Regions from separate parts of the Comamonas sp. 4034 genome, predicted to be linked through region 2. Evidence: predicted binding sites of a transcription regulator. Region 2 holds the regulator's gene; the other holds the start of a gene.
The links. Region 2 encodes NrdR, which represses ribonucleotide reductase genes. Its sites were predicted from a motif close to CACNANATNTNGTG; they were not measured.
Positions count from the first base shown of each region.

Region 1 (7,327 bases), on a different contig from region 2:
GCCACATGGAAGGAGCCTCCAAGTAAAGCAGCATGCTGCTGACGGCAGCTATCATAGGCACATGCCCTTTTCTTCTTCCACAGTGGCCGGAGCCGGTCTTGTCGGCTGGATACTGGCCCTGGCTGCGGCGCTTGCCTATGCCCTGCCGGCGCTTGCCACCCAACGCCTGCAGGAGCGCGGCGCCAAGCGCTCGCTCCTCGTCGCCTGGGCCTTGCATGCCGCCAGCCTGGTGTGGGGCCTGGCCGGGCATGAGCCCCGGTTCGGATTTGCGCCGGCCTTGTCCGTCACGGCGTGGCTGGTGCTGACCGTGTATGTGGTCGAGCAGCAGTTGTACCCGCAATTGCGTTCACGCTGGCCGCTGGCTGCACTCGGCAGCGTAGCGGTACTGCTGGCCGTGATTTTCCCCGGAACCCCATTGCATGTCGATGCGTCGCCGTGGCTGCCGCTGCATCTGGCGCTCGGCATTGCATCCTACGGTCTGTTCGCTGCCGCGGTCGTACATGCGGCGCTGATGACGCGCGCAGAACGCCAGATGCGCCAACATGGCGACCACGACGGTGGCTTGCCGCTGCTGACGCTTGAGCGGCTGACATTCCGCTTTGTAGGTGCCGGGTTCGCTCTGCTCACCGCCACCCTGGCGGCGGGCTGGTTCTTTGGCGAGGCGCTGTACGGCAAAGCCTGGATATGGAATCACAAGTCGGTTTTCAGCGTATTGTCCTGGCTGACTTTTGCCATCCTCCTGTTTGGCCGCAAGCGCTTTGGCTGGCGAGGGAGGCAGGCGGTGAACATCCTCTACGCAGGTGCCCTGCTGCTGCTGCTGGCCTATGTGGGCTCGCGCTTTGTACTGGAAGTGATCTTGGAGCGCTGAGCAACCATGAAGTATTTGCTGGTTCTACTGCTGGTGGTGATCGCCTGGCACATCTGGCGTGGCAAACGCGTGCAAAACGCTCGGCCAGCACCTAAAAAGACGCTGGCTCAACCCGAGCCCATGGTGCATTGCGCCCACTGCGGCGTGCATTTCCCGCAATCGGATGCCATCAGCCACCGCGGCAAGCAGTACTGCTCGCAAGCGCACCTGGCCGCCGCCAGCAATACGACGCCGTCGCCATGACCCCTGCTGCAACGCCGCTGGACACCCCTTTTCGGCGCCTATGGCGGGTGTACCTGGCTGCCCGTGTGGTGGTGGCCGTGCTGCTGGCCATCGGCTCTGTTTTGCTGGCTCCTGTTCACGCGCGGCAGTTGCTCCCCCAATTGGCCATACTGGCCATCTATGGTGCGCTTGCCATCCTGTATGCCGTCATCAGCCAGCAGCCACCGCCACAACGCAAGGTCTATGCCTGGCTGCCGACCATCGGGCTCGATCTATTGCTGATATCGCTGCTGGAAGTGACAAAGACCGGCAGTTACACGCTTACACCGCTGTTCGGGCTGACCGTTTTGTTTGCCGGCACGCTGGGCGGCTGGCTGGTGGTTCTGGGCACCTGCGCCTACATCACGATTTTTCTGCTGATGGAGACCCTCACGGCAACAGCATCGGTGCTGGATCTCGAAGTTACGCAGAATACGGTGCAAGCGGGCCTGGCGGGTGCGGCCTACTTCCTGGTGGGTATCCTGGTCCGCCTGCTGGCGGCACGTGTGGAGCGCGAGACGCGGCAGGGTCTGCGCGCCGCAGCTGCAGCCAATCAGCAGGAGCAGGTCAATGCACTGATCCTGCAGAACCTACCAGACGGCGTTCTGGTGGTGGACCAGCAGCTTCAGGTGCACAGCGCCAACCCCGCTGCCATGGCACTGCTGCAGCAGCTCACCACTCCCGTGCAATTGCAGCAGCTGGGGCAACTGCCGGCATGGCAAGGCGTGGTGCACCAGATCAACGACACCTTTCGCAATGGCGAAGCCATCTCCAGCGATCAGGCCTTGATCGCGCCAGGCTCCACCCCCGTCGGCCTGCACGTCCGAACCTGGCTGACCCACCCGCTACCGGGATTGGGCACCATCGACAGCGCGGACAATGACCCGTTGTGCCTCGTTTTCCTCCATGACCTGCGTGAAATGGAAGCGCGCCTGCGCACCGAAAAACTGGCTGCCATGGGGCGTATGTCGGCTGCCGTGGCACACGAAATCCGCAACCCGCTCGCAGCCATCACCCAGGCCAATGCGTTGCTGGACGAAGACCTGACCGACCCCAACCTCAAGCGCCTCACCTATATGGTCGAACAGAACGCCCAACGCCTTGGAAGGATTGCGGAAGACATTCTGGACATCGCTCGGGTGCATAACCAGATACAGCCCGGAGAAGGCGAAGCCGTACTGCTGGACGACACAGTCTACGAAATCTGCAATGACTGGATGGCGCTCGCGCCAGCCGCGCACCAGGTGGCGCTGTCCCTGCATGCGGAGGGCAGTCTGGTGGCATTTGACACGGGGCATCTGCGCCAACTGCTGTACAACCTGCTCAACAATGCGCAACGCTATCGCAGCGACCATGCCGATGCCTTGCAGGTAACCACCTCCAGCACCCTGGCCGGCACGGCCACCATGGTGGTGTGGAGCGACGGTCAGCCCATCGAGCCGACCATCGAGAAGCACTTGTTCGAGCCCTTTTTCTCATCGGAGAGCCGCTCGAGCGGACTTGGTCTGTACATCTGCCGGGAGCTGTGCACCCGCCACGGCGCTATGATCCGCTATGAAAGACAAAGCGCCCGTCACTCGGATATACGCGATGGGAATGCTTTCATCGTGCAGTTCCGCAGGGCTGCCAACTCCGTTGCACAACCATCTCTTGAGCGCCTGCTGCCGATATGAGTTTTGAAAATACCTCCGTTCTGGTCGTGGACGATGAGCCCGACCTGCGCACACTGTATGAACTGACGCTGCTGCGTGAGGGCTACCGCGTGCATACGGCTGGCTCGGTGCAGGAAGCGCAGTCCCAATTGCAGCAGCAGCAGTTCGATATCCTGATCACCGACATGCGACTGCCCGATGGCCTGGGCATGGAGCTGCTGCAGACGCTGCGCAGCCAGGGGCGCAGTGAGCGCGCCATCGTCATAACCGCCTATGGCTCAGCCGAAAATGCCATCGCCGCCTTGCGGGAAGGCGCCTTCGACTACCTCACCAAACCGGTCGATCTCAAACAATTCCGCCAGGTTGTCGCATCCGCGCGCCAGGGCCTGCCCAGTCCCTCTCCCGTGCAACAAGCACCGGCAGGCGACAGCAGTGCCCGATCCCCAGCAGCGGCAACAGCTCCGGCCAAGGAGCTGGTGGGCCAGTCACCAGCCATGCAGCAGGTGCGTGAGCGCATCGCCAAGGTGGCCAGCAGCATGGCGCCCATTCTGGTGCGCGGCGAATCTGGTACTGGAAAGGAACTGGTCGCCCAGGCCCTGCACTCCCACAGCCAGCGCGCTGCGGGCCCGATGGTGGCAGTCAATTGCGGCGCCATTCCGGAAGCGCTGCTGGAAGCCGAATTCTTTGGCGCCAAGAAGGGCTCCTACACCGGCGCAGCCCAGGACCGGGAAGGTTTTTTCCAGGCCGCGCATGGCGGCACCCTGTTTCTTGACGAGATCGGCGAACTGCCGCTGGCCATGCAAGCCAAATTGCTGCGGGCGATTCAGGAGCGAAAAATCCGCCCCCTCGGTGGTCAGCAGGAAGAAGCTGTCGATGTCCGCATCGTCAGCGCCACGCACCGTGACCTGGCGGCCGATGTGGCGCAAGGGCGCTTTCGCCAGGACTTGTACTACCGACTCAATGTCATCGAGATCGTGATTCCGCCTCTGCGCGAGCGGCGTGAGGACCTGCCTCAGTTGTGCACCGTGTTGCTGCAGCGCATTGCGCAAGACCACGGCCAGCCCGCCTACCAGCTGACGGAAGAGGCCCTCGCCACCATTGCGGCCTACCCGCTGGCTGGCAATGTGCGCGAGCTGGAGAACCTGTTGCTGCGCTCGGTCGCCTTGAGCGACGGATCACTGCTGAAAATAGACCAGCCAGCAAAAACCTGGCAGCCGGACCTGGCCAATGTAGCACCGCCACCCGCTGCGCAAGCGGCATTCCGGTTGCCAGAACCCTCCGCAACACCGGCCTCTCTGCCTTTGGCCGTCGGCGCAGCAACTGCGCCGCCCATCCCTGGCAATACCTACCCTTGCGACCAAGACCTGCCCCAGGATCTGCAAACCTGGATGGACGAGCTGGAGCGAGACATACTGGTGCGGGCACTGCGCGAATTCGGCTTCAACCGCACAGCGGCGGCAGCGCGCCTGGGCATCAGCCTGCGGCAAATCCGCTACCGGATGGAGCGGCTGCACATTGCAGATACGCATGACGGAGTTCCTCACCAGTGACGCCCGCCCCACGCGCATCGCAATTGCCAGTAGCCTGGGATGCCGGATGGCTACAAATGGCCACCCACTGTCCGTCACCCAATTTCGGCCCTCGGCCTGCAGCCACGGACATTGACCTGCTGGTACTGCATTCGATCAGCCTGCCCCCCGGCATCTATGGCACCGGAGACGTACAGCGCCTTTTTGTGAACCAGCTGGACTGGGACGCACATCCTTATTTTCAAGACATCCGCGGGCTGAAGGTGTCTTCGCACTTCTTTATCACCCGAGTTGGCACCGTCTGGCAGTTTGTAAGCTGCAATGACCGTGCCTGGCATGCAGGTGCGTCCAGTTGGCAGGGGCGTGAGCGCTGCAACGACTACTCCATCGGCATTGAGCTGGAGGGCCTGGAGGGCCTGCCTTTCGAGGCAGCGCAATATGCGGCACTGGCTCAAGTCTGCCAGCATGTCGAAAATGAATACCCAATCCGTCAGATTGCGGGGCATGAACATGTGGCCCCGGGACGCAAGCAGGATCCGGGCAGCGGCTTCGTCTGGCCTCAGTTGCAACAGATGCTGAACTGGCCCCGGGCCATGTTTCCGCCAGGTACCGTCTAGCTACGCTCCTTCTGCATTTTCAAAGCCCTTGGCGGCACCCGCCCCATCAGGAACGCGTGCATAACTGCACGCTTGGCATGGACGCCACACGCCGTCTGTCGTTGCCACTCGCGGCCAACATTTTTTTCAATCGCATGCAGGCCATGCATTGCCCGATGTGAGGCCCGCTTTTCCCTGCAAGCACGCACCAGCACTGCGCTCGCACACCGAAAACATGCATCGGTGCGCATTGCCGCGCATGCTGCGATGCAACGCAGACAGCTTTATCACAATTTGTCACGACTCATTTCCATATATTGCGAAGTACACTATAGGTAGTGTTCAGCAGGCCGCCAGACACTATATGTAGTGTCCAGAGTATTCCCAGCCCTTTCCTGCGGCTTCCTGCTGACGTCGCTTTTTTCGATTTTCTACCGGTTTTTTCAAGAGTTTCAGAGAGGACAACATGAACGCCGACTCGCTTTCCGCCGAACTGACACAACAGGACTCCAGCAAGCGCACGATTGACGGTTTCACCGTTCTTCCCGACTACCAGATCATTCGACGGAACGGTGCCGTCGTTCCTTTCGAGCCGCCAAAGATCACCACCGCCATGATGAAAGCCTTTTTGGCGGTGCATGGCACCCAGGGCTCCGCATCAGCCAGCGTGCGCGAAGTCGTGGAGAACCTCACTCACACTGTGGTTCGCGCCCTGATGCGCTCACGCCCTGGCGGCGGTACCTTCCATATTGAGGATGTGCAAGACCAGGTGGAACTGGGCCTGATGCGCAGCGGCAACCATGAAGTGGCGCGCGCCTATGTGCTGTACCGCGAGCGCCGCAACCAGGAACGCGCACAGTTGCACGCCGAGCACGCGCCCGCCCAACCCGAGCTGCACGTGCTGGACAAGGGCCAGCGCGTGGTGCTGGATGTGAAAAAGCTGCACGACCGCATCACCGCTGCCTGTCAGGGCCTGGGCCAGGATGTGGACCCTGCGCCGGTGCTCAGCGAGACCCTGCGCAATCTGTACGATGGCATGAACATGGACGAGGTTTTCAAAGCCTCCATCCTGGCCGCCCGCACCCTGATCGAAAAAGAGCCTGACTACACCTTTGTGACCGCTCGGCTGCTGCTGCACACCATCACGCGCGAAATCCTGGGCCAGGACGTGGCAGCCTCCGACATGGGCGCGGCCTATGCTGCCTACTTCCCAGGCTACATCGCCAAGGGCGTAGAGCACGACCTGCTCAACCCCGACATGCTGAATTTCGACCTGCCGCGCCTCGCCTCGGCCCTGAACGCCGAGCGTGACCAGCAGTTCGACTACCTGGGCCTGCAGACGCTGTATGACCGGTATTTCCTGCACGTCAAAAAGCAGCGCATCGAGCTGCCCCAGGCCTTCTTCATGCGCGTGGCCATGGGCCTGGCGCTCAACGAGAAGGACCGCAATGCGCGCGCAATCGAGTTCTATGAACTGCTGTCGTCGTTCGACTTCATGTCTTCCACGCCTACGCTGTTCAACAGCGGCACGCAACGCTCGCAGCTCTCCTCCTGCTACCTGACCACGGTCCCCGACGATCTGGGTGGCATCTATGACGCCATCCGTGAGAACGCACTGCTGTCCAAGTTTGCTGGCGGCCTGGGCAACGACTGGACGCGCGTACGCGCCCTGGGTGCCCGCATCAAGGGCACCAATGGCGAATCGCAGGGCGTGGTGCCTTTCCTCAAGGTGGTCAATGACACGGCCGTGGCCGTGAACCAGGGCGGCAAGCGCAAGGGCGCGGTCTGCACCTACCTGGAAACCTGGCACCTGGACATCGAAGAATTCCTGGAGTTGCGCAAGAACACCGGCGATGACCGCCGCCGCACCCATGACATGAACACGGCCAACTGGATTCCCGACCTGTTCATGAAGCGTGTGATGGAAAAAGGCAGTTGGACCCTGTTCTCGCCATCCGATGTGCTGGATCTGCATGACCTGTTCGGCGCCGCATTCGAGAAGGCCTACACCGCCTACGAAGCCAAGGCAGCCACCGGAGAAATTGCACTCTCCAAAACCCTGCCTGCCGTCGACCTGTGGCGCAAGATGCTGTCGATGCTGTTCGAAACCGGCCATCCCTGGATCACCTTCAAGGATGCCTGCAACGTGCGCTCACCCCAGCAGCACGCCGGCGTGGTGCACTCCTCCAATCTGTGCACCGAGATCACGCTCAATACCAGTGACACCGAAACCGCTGTCTGCAATCTGGGCTCGGTCAACCTGGCCCGCCATATCAAGGACGATGGCAACGGCGGCAAGCAGCTGGACCAGGACAAGCTGAAAAAGACGGTCAATACCGCCATGCGCATGCTCGACAACGTCATCGACATCAACTACTACGCCGTGGACAAGGCGCGTGACTCCAACATGCGCCACCGCCC
Region 1 is NZ_JBNDIT010000013.1:76,386-83,712, forward strand. Features, by position in the region: gene ABIE32_RS14735 (cytochrome C assembly family protein) at 62-868, shown strand; gene ABIE32_RS14740 (PP0621 family protein) at 875-1,111, shown strand; gene ABIE32_RS14745 (ATP-binding protein) at 1,108-2,802, shown strand; gene ABIE32_RS14750 (sigma-54-dependent transcriptional regulator) at 2,799-4,331, shown strand; gene ampD (1,6-anhydro-N-acetylmuramyl-L-alanine amidase AmpD) at 4,328-4,927, shown strand; gene ABIE32_RS14760 (ribonucleoside-diphosphate reductase subunit alpha) at 5,373-7,327, shown strand, end outside.
Region 1: a site for NrdR is predicted at 5,265-5,278, ahead of ABIE32_RS14760 (ribonucleoside-diphosphate reductase subunit alpha). Genes of this name have one in related genera too.

Region 2 (7,327 bases):
GCTTTTTCGCGTCCTTTTCCAGTTTTTCTGATTTTTCTGCCTTGGCCGCCTTGGTGGCGGGCAGCCAGTCTTCGAACATCATGCGGCCGCTCTTGTCACGCGACACGCCCAGTACGGGCTTGATCAGCTCCACCGAGCCCACCACGACCTGCTGCTTGGCGGTATCGAGCGTGGTGTCCTTGACCAGAAGCTGCTGCAGCTCCAGCAGGTTGTCCTTGCCCTTCAGCCCCACGGCCTGGCCGTGGGGCGCTGCGCAGTTGGCCTTGCTGTTGCATTGCAAGGCAACGTCGGACACGGTGAGCTGCGCCAGCTTCAACTGCACAGCCTCGCCCAGCCAGTGCAGCTGCATTTCGCTGTCGATACTGCCCTGCAGGCCCGGCTCAATCACGCCTGTCAGGTAGGACGCGCCCAGTTGCAGCGGCAGTGCGGTGGTCTTTACCTCCACCTCGGCGCTCTGGTCGGTGGCCTTGCCGCTGAAGGCAATGTGCCCCGATGACGGAACACCCTTGTCGCCCGACAGGCCCGATTCGCCCTGAAAGGCAAACGGCTCCTTGAAGGGCCAGGCAATCTTGCTGGCCGTCATTGCAAAATCATTGAGCTGGACGCGCGCTGGCACAGGCACGCTCTCGTCCACCCACAGGCCTTGCACATGCTTGAGTTGGACCTCGTCCACCATCACATTCCATGCGGGCTTGCCTGCACCACCCGGGGATGCGGCAGCCTTGGCTACCTTGGCAGTCTTCGACGGGCTGGCAGCTTCGCCTGCAGAACTGGGCTGCGCTGCGGGCTCTGCAGCAGATGTACTGGCTGCGACCGCTTCAGTGCCAACCGGCTTCTCGGTCGTGCTTTGGGCATCTTTTATGCCATTTTCTCCCGTTGGCGCTGCGCCATCCGCTACTTTTTCAGTAGCATTCTTGGGCTCATTCGCCGTTGTAGCCTTGGCCTGCAGCGGCTCGCCTTGCGCATCCAGCAGGCGCAGCTTGCCATCCTTGCCGCGCTTGAGCGAGAGTTGCGCACCATCCAGCGCCACCTGGGCGATGTGTACCTGCCCGGCCAGCGGCTGCACGTCGGCCAGTTGCACATCCAGTTGCTTCCAGGCCAGCAGCTCGTCATTGCTGGCGTCATGCACCTGCACGCCGGAGGCATGCACGTCACCACTCAGCTTGACGGCAGCCTTGTCCGTCTGTTCAAAGGCCACTTTCAGATTGGCATTCAGCACGCCGGATACCAGCTTGACGGGAACGGAAGCCGGGATGTAGCCCAGATACGGCTTGAGATCGAGGTCCTTGATCGCAAAGCTCGCGTCGGTCTTGCGATCGTCGGTAAACGGCGTCGATTCGGCCTGGCTGGCAAACTGGCTGCCATTGAGACCAAAGGAGAGCTGCGGCACCACCTTGATCTCACGCTTGGATTCCAGGTTGCTGACGAACGGAATGCCCAGGTGCAGACTGCTCAGGTCATGGGTCTGGCCCACGGTGTCATCGCGGAACAGCACCTGCCCGTCCTTGAGCTCGATGTTGTAGAGCGCAAAGTGCGCGGTCTTGCCATCATCGGGGGGCGGATTCGGGTCCTTCAGCCTGGCAACGATGTCGTCAAAGTCGAACTTGCCGGGCGCTGTCTGCACCACGCGCACCACGGGCTTGTCGATCTGGATGGCATCGAGCACGGGAGCCAGACGGAAGACCGACTGGATATCGGCATCGACATACACGCGGTCCACAGCGAACTGGGGTTCGCTGCCTGGCGCGGGCCCCGCAACCTGCAAGTCGCGCACCGTCAGCTCCAGAGACCAGGGTTTGAATTCCACCGCACCGATATGCACCGCGCGGCCCAGCTTTTCGGAGGCGATCTTTTCGCCTTGGGTGCGCAGCAGCCACGGCAAGGCCAGCCATGACAGCGCCCACAGCGCCAGAAGCGCCACCACACACCACGCGAGGCGGCGCAGCCAGCGCAGGCCTGCGCCCGTTTTCTTTTGGGATTTTTGTTGTTCGCTCACGGCGAAAGTCCTCAATCAGGGTCGACACCCGCATTGTGCCCAAAGAACCATCTAAATAGATAGCAGCACAGCGAACCAACGCCAGCGCGAGCCACCTTTTCACAATCGTTCAAAGCATCAGGGCCCATCCTCGCCTCTCCCAGGAGAAAGCTATTCGCTCCTCTATATATAGAGGGACGGACAAATACCTTGGGAAAGACCAGCCCTCCCGCCATGCGCCACAAGGCTCCCGCGGGCTCCCAGATTCCCACCGGACCGCTACCAACCATTTACCACTGTTACATCAGAGGCACTCCCATCGCATCTTCTGCCCATTTTTTGTCGATGAACAGCGTCGCATAAGCCGTTTTTTGGACAGATGGCAGCCGTCCACCACCCCGCAAGCCCGCCTTGATGCGTTCAAACTTTTAATTTACCCTGGTAAAATAACCTATAGACCCGAGAAGGCAACAGGTTATTGGGCATTTTTACCCATGATTTATAGCAAATCTGCGCTTACCAAACATGGTTTGCAATCGCCGTGGAAGGCACTGCAAGGGCCACTCGCCAGTTACAGGCTGCTCACGAAACCTCAACCCGGTGCCGCCAGGCAACCGCGCCTCTTTTCCAACATCAACTCCGGAATACATCGGCGGGCAGGCCGTGCAGACTTTGGCCTTCACGCACTCATAACTTCATAGCATCCAAGCAAGAAACTTTATATGGAATATCGAAGTTTCAAATGATTGCTTATGCCAATGAAAAATAACCAATCTTATGGTTTATGGCTATGACCCGCCAAAAGCTGCACACAACGATTGCGGCCACAGGTGCGGGTTTTTACTAGGCTGTGGAGACCCAATCCACCCTGCCCTACCGTGCACATGGGTCCGCTGCGGCGGGTCGCTATACACGTTTTTTTACTACTTTTTTGTCTTAATTTTGAATTCTATAGTGTTGACTGTTTATTAAGCGAGCTTCTAGAATTCGTCCCATTGCATTTTTTGCTGAATTTTTAGTCACACCCACTTGGTGTTTTGATCGTAGCCCCTGACACGCAAGCAGCGTGCATGAAACGACAAGGGCCGCCTGCAAAGCAGCGGGCAGCCTGATTGGTGCCACACAGGACGGTGTTGCGCCACCTGCCAGTCTTCAACCCCACCACGGCGGTGATCGGGACGGCAGGACAGAGAAAGGAATCATTGGTATGACGGCTTCCGCGAAAGTGGCTGCCGGTGCGCGCTCTTTGGGCAGCACCTTAGCCCATGGCATTGTGGCCATGGCCCACAACAGTTTGGCATTGGTTGGTTTGTTGGTGGCGTTCTGTGCGCTCACCCTGTTTTCGCGCGCAGATCTGCGCAATGCAGGGGAAGACTACCTGCGCACCTGGCTGCAGGCACGCCAGGAAAGCGCAGCCGATGCCGTGGCCGACAGCACCGGCAGCACGGATGCCAGCATCATTGCCGCGGTGGACCGCGCTACGGCCACCAACCCACAGCAACTGCCCAAGAACCAGGCAGCCGTGGCCTACTGGCTGGCCAAAAAGTACCGCGTGGCGCCCGAGCCACTGGCAGTGCTGGTCTCCGAAGCCTTTCAGGTCGGCAAGGAAACCAAGCTCGACCCGACCCTGATCCTGGCCATCATGGCTGTGGAATCGAGCTTCAACCCCTTCGCGCAAAGCTCGGTGGGTGCCCAGGGCCTGATGCAGGTGATGACCAAGATCCACACCGACAAGTACGAACACTTTGGCGGCCACTTTGCCGCATTCGACCCGGTGACCAACCTGCGCGTGGGTGTGAAGGTGCTGCAGGAATGCATCCAGCGCGCCGGCTCCCTTGAAGGCGGTCTGAAATACTATGTGGGCGCTGCCAACCTGCCCGACGACGGCGGCTACGCTGCCAAGGTGATGGCCGAGCACTTCCGCATCAAGCAGGTGGCCAATGGCCGCAGCAACCCTGCAGAGCCCGCAGCCAAGCCATCGTTGTCTGCCAAGGCCAGCGCACCGGCCGTCACCATGCCTGCAGTGCAAAACAAGGCCCCAGTGCCCGCAGCACCAGCAGACAGCGCTACTGCAACTGTAGCATTGGTGGACAAGGCTGGCGCCGCTACGGCACAGCCTGCCAAGACCGAGTCCACGACCGTGGCCATGGGCTCCTGATGGCCGGTGCGGCCACTGGACAGCTCTGGATATGAAACGGGCACCCTGCGGGGTGCTTTTTCTTTGCCCGGGCATTTAGTCCAGTAGAAGTTACAGTCTGCCAAGCCTCGGCTACACTAGCCGGGTACGCGACTGGCGATAGACATCTGAGCAACCAGATTGTTGACGTGGAACGCAGGCCTGCCCTGCAGCAACCACCGGGGAGCGTACCGTGCGAGGGACTACGGTGCCACGATCACCGCCTGTGTCTTGCCACGTGTTAGCCGTGCGCCTGGGCAGCCCTTGCTTTCTATCGCCAGCTTCTGGCGGGCAGGGGGTTACTTCTGACTCAACCGACCGTCATGTACCACCGTAACATTCTTGTCGAACAGACCGACGCCGAACTCTTTGCGGCCATCCAGGCCGAAAACCAGCGCCAGGAACAGCACATCGAGCTGATCGCCAGCGAAAACTATGCATCGCCCGCCGTGATGTGGGCCCAGGGCACCCAGCTGACCAACAAGTACGCAGAAGGCTATCCCGGCAAGCGCTACTACGGCGGCTGCGAGTATGTGGACATTGCCGAGAAGCTGGCCATCGACCGCGTCAAGGAACTGTTTGGCGCAGAAGCCGCCAACGTGCAGCCCCATTGCGGCGCCTCGGCCAATGAAGCCGTGTTCCTCGCCTTCCTCAAGCCCGGCGATACCATCATGGGCATGAGCCTGGCCGAAGGCGGCCACTTGACGCACGGCATGCCGCTCAATATTTCGGGCAAGTGGTTCAACGTGGTCTCCTATGGCCTCAATGAGAAGGAAGAGCTGGACTACGACGCCATGGAGAAGAAGGCGCACGAGACCAAGCCCAAGCTGATCATTGCCGGTGCTTCGGCCTACTCGCTGTCCATCGACTTCGCCCGCTTTGCCAAGGTGGCCAAGGACGTGGGCGCCATCTTCATGGTGGACATGGCCCACTACGCCGGCCTGATTGCCGCTGGCGAATACCCCAACCCCGTGCCCCACGCCGATGTGGTGACCACCACCACCCACAAGAGCCTGCGCGGCCCCCGTGGCGGTGTGATCCTGATGAAGGCCGAGCACGAAAAGGCCATCAACAGCGCCGTGTTCCCCGGCCTGCAGGGCGGCCCGCTGATGCACGTGATCGCAGCCAAGGCCGTGGCCTTCAAGGAAGCGCTGCAGCCCGAGTTCAAGCAGTACGCCCAGCAGGTCAAGACCAATGCCCGCATCGTGGCTGAAACGCTGACCCAGCGTGGCCTGCGCATCGTCTCCGGCGGCACGCAAAGCCATGTGATGCTGGTCGATCTGCGCGCCAAGGGCATTACCGGCAAGGAAGCAGAAGCCGTGCTGGGCGCAGCCCACATGACGATCAACAAGAACTCCATCCCCAACGACCCTGAAAAGCCGATGGTGACCAGCGGCGTGCGCATCGGCACCCCCGCGATGACGACCCGTGGCTTCAAGGACGAGGAAGCGCGCCTCACGGCCAACCTGATCGCCGACGTGCTGGACAACCCGCGCGATGAAGCCAACATCGCCGCCGTGCGCGCCAAGGTGAACGAGCTGACCGCCCGCTTCCCTGTGTATCGCTGATTGACACACCGCCAGCGCCTATGAAATGCCCCTTCTGCAACCATCCCGACACCCAGGTGGTCGAAACCCGTGTGGCAGAAGACGGCGGCTTCATCCGGCGCAGGCGCCAGTGTGGCAACTGCGAGAAGCGCTTTACCACCTATGAGCGGCCGGAAGTGAGCTTCCCCGCCATCGTCAAGAAGGATGGCCGCCGCATCGACTATGACCGCAGCAAGCTGCGCGGCTCGTTCAGCCTGGCGCTGCGCAAGCGCCCGGTCAGCATCGACAAGGTGGACATGGCGCTCGAACATGTGGAAGACAAGCTGCGCAGCCTGGGCGCCCGCGAGGTGCAGACCCATCTGATCGGCGAGCTGGTGATGACCGAGCTGCAAAAGCTCGACAAGGTGGCCTACATCCGCTATGCCAGCGTCTACCGCAGCTTCGAGGATATCGACCAGTTCAAGTCCATCGTCGATGAGGTGACCAAGCCGGCTGCGGGCAAGAAGGACACGGGCAGGAAAAAGCCCTGAGCCCCCTGCTTTCAACCCTCCAACAAAAAAGCGAACCCTCGGGTTCACTTTTTTTCATAGCAGCAGGCGTACAGCTGACGGGCTTCTAAGGCTCTTTTCCATCAAACCTCAGGGGCCTGCGCGGCAATCGGCCCAAAGCCCACCACCACATCGGCATTCTGCGCGCGGTGGCGCAGGGCATGGTCCATCAGCACCATGGCCAGCAAGGCCTCGGCAATGGGTGCAGCGCGGATGCCCACGCAGGGGTCATGGCGGCCCTTGGTGATGACTTCGGTGCTGTTGCCGTCGACATCGATCGACTCGCGCGGGCTGATGATCGAGCTGGTGGGCTTGATTGCGATGCGGATCTCGATGTCCTGCCCGGTGCTGATGCCACCCAGAATGCCGCCCGCGTTGTTGCTGCGAAAACCCTGGGGGCTGAGCGAATCACCATGGGTGGTGCCGCGCTGGGCCACGCTGTCAAAGCCCGCGCCAATCTCCACGGCCTTGACGGCATTGAGGCCCATCATGGCGTAGGCGATGTCCGCATCGAGCTTGTCGTACAGCGGCTCGCCCAGGCCCACGGGCACGCCGCTGGCGTTGACGCGAATCAACGCGCCGCAGGAATCGCCCGATTTGCGCAGCGCATCCATGTATTCCTCGTAGCGCGTCACATCGGCCACGGGGGCAAAGAACGGGTTGTCAGGCACATGCTCCCAGCTCTCGAACGGCAGGGCCACCTCGCCCACCTGCAGCATGCAGGCACGGAACTCGGTGCCAAACTTCTCCCTGAGCCACTTCTTGGCCACAGCGCCTGCCGCCACCGTGGGCGCGGTCAGGCGCGCAGACGAGCGGCCGCCGCCACGCGGATCGCGGATACCGTACTTGTGCCAGTAGGCATAGTCAGCATGGCCAGGGCGAAAGCTCTGCGCAATATTGGAGTAATCCTTGCTGCGCTGGTCGGTGTTGCGGATCAGCAGCGAGATCGGCGTGCCGGTGGTCTTGCCTTCGTAGACGCCCGAGAGAATCTCGACCTGGTCTGGCTCGTTGCGCTGCGTCACGTACTTGCTGGTACCGGGGCGGCGACGGTCCAGATCGTGCTGGATGTCTGCTTCGCACA
Region 2 is NZ_JBNDIT010000006.1:187,877-195,203, forward strand. Features, by position in the region: gene ABIE32_RS08935 (DUF748 domain-containing protein) at 1-1,996, opposite strand, end outside; gene ABIE32_RS08940 (transglycosylase SLT domain-containing protein) at 3,183-4,133, shown strand; ZMP/ZTP riboswitch at 4,252-4,417, shown strand; gene glyA (serine hydroxymethyltransferase) at 4,475-5,719, shown strand; gene nrdR (transcriptional regulator NrdR) at 5,740-6,228, shown strand; gene aroC (chorismate synthase) at 6,330-7,327, opposite strand, start outside.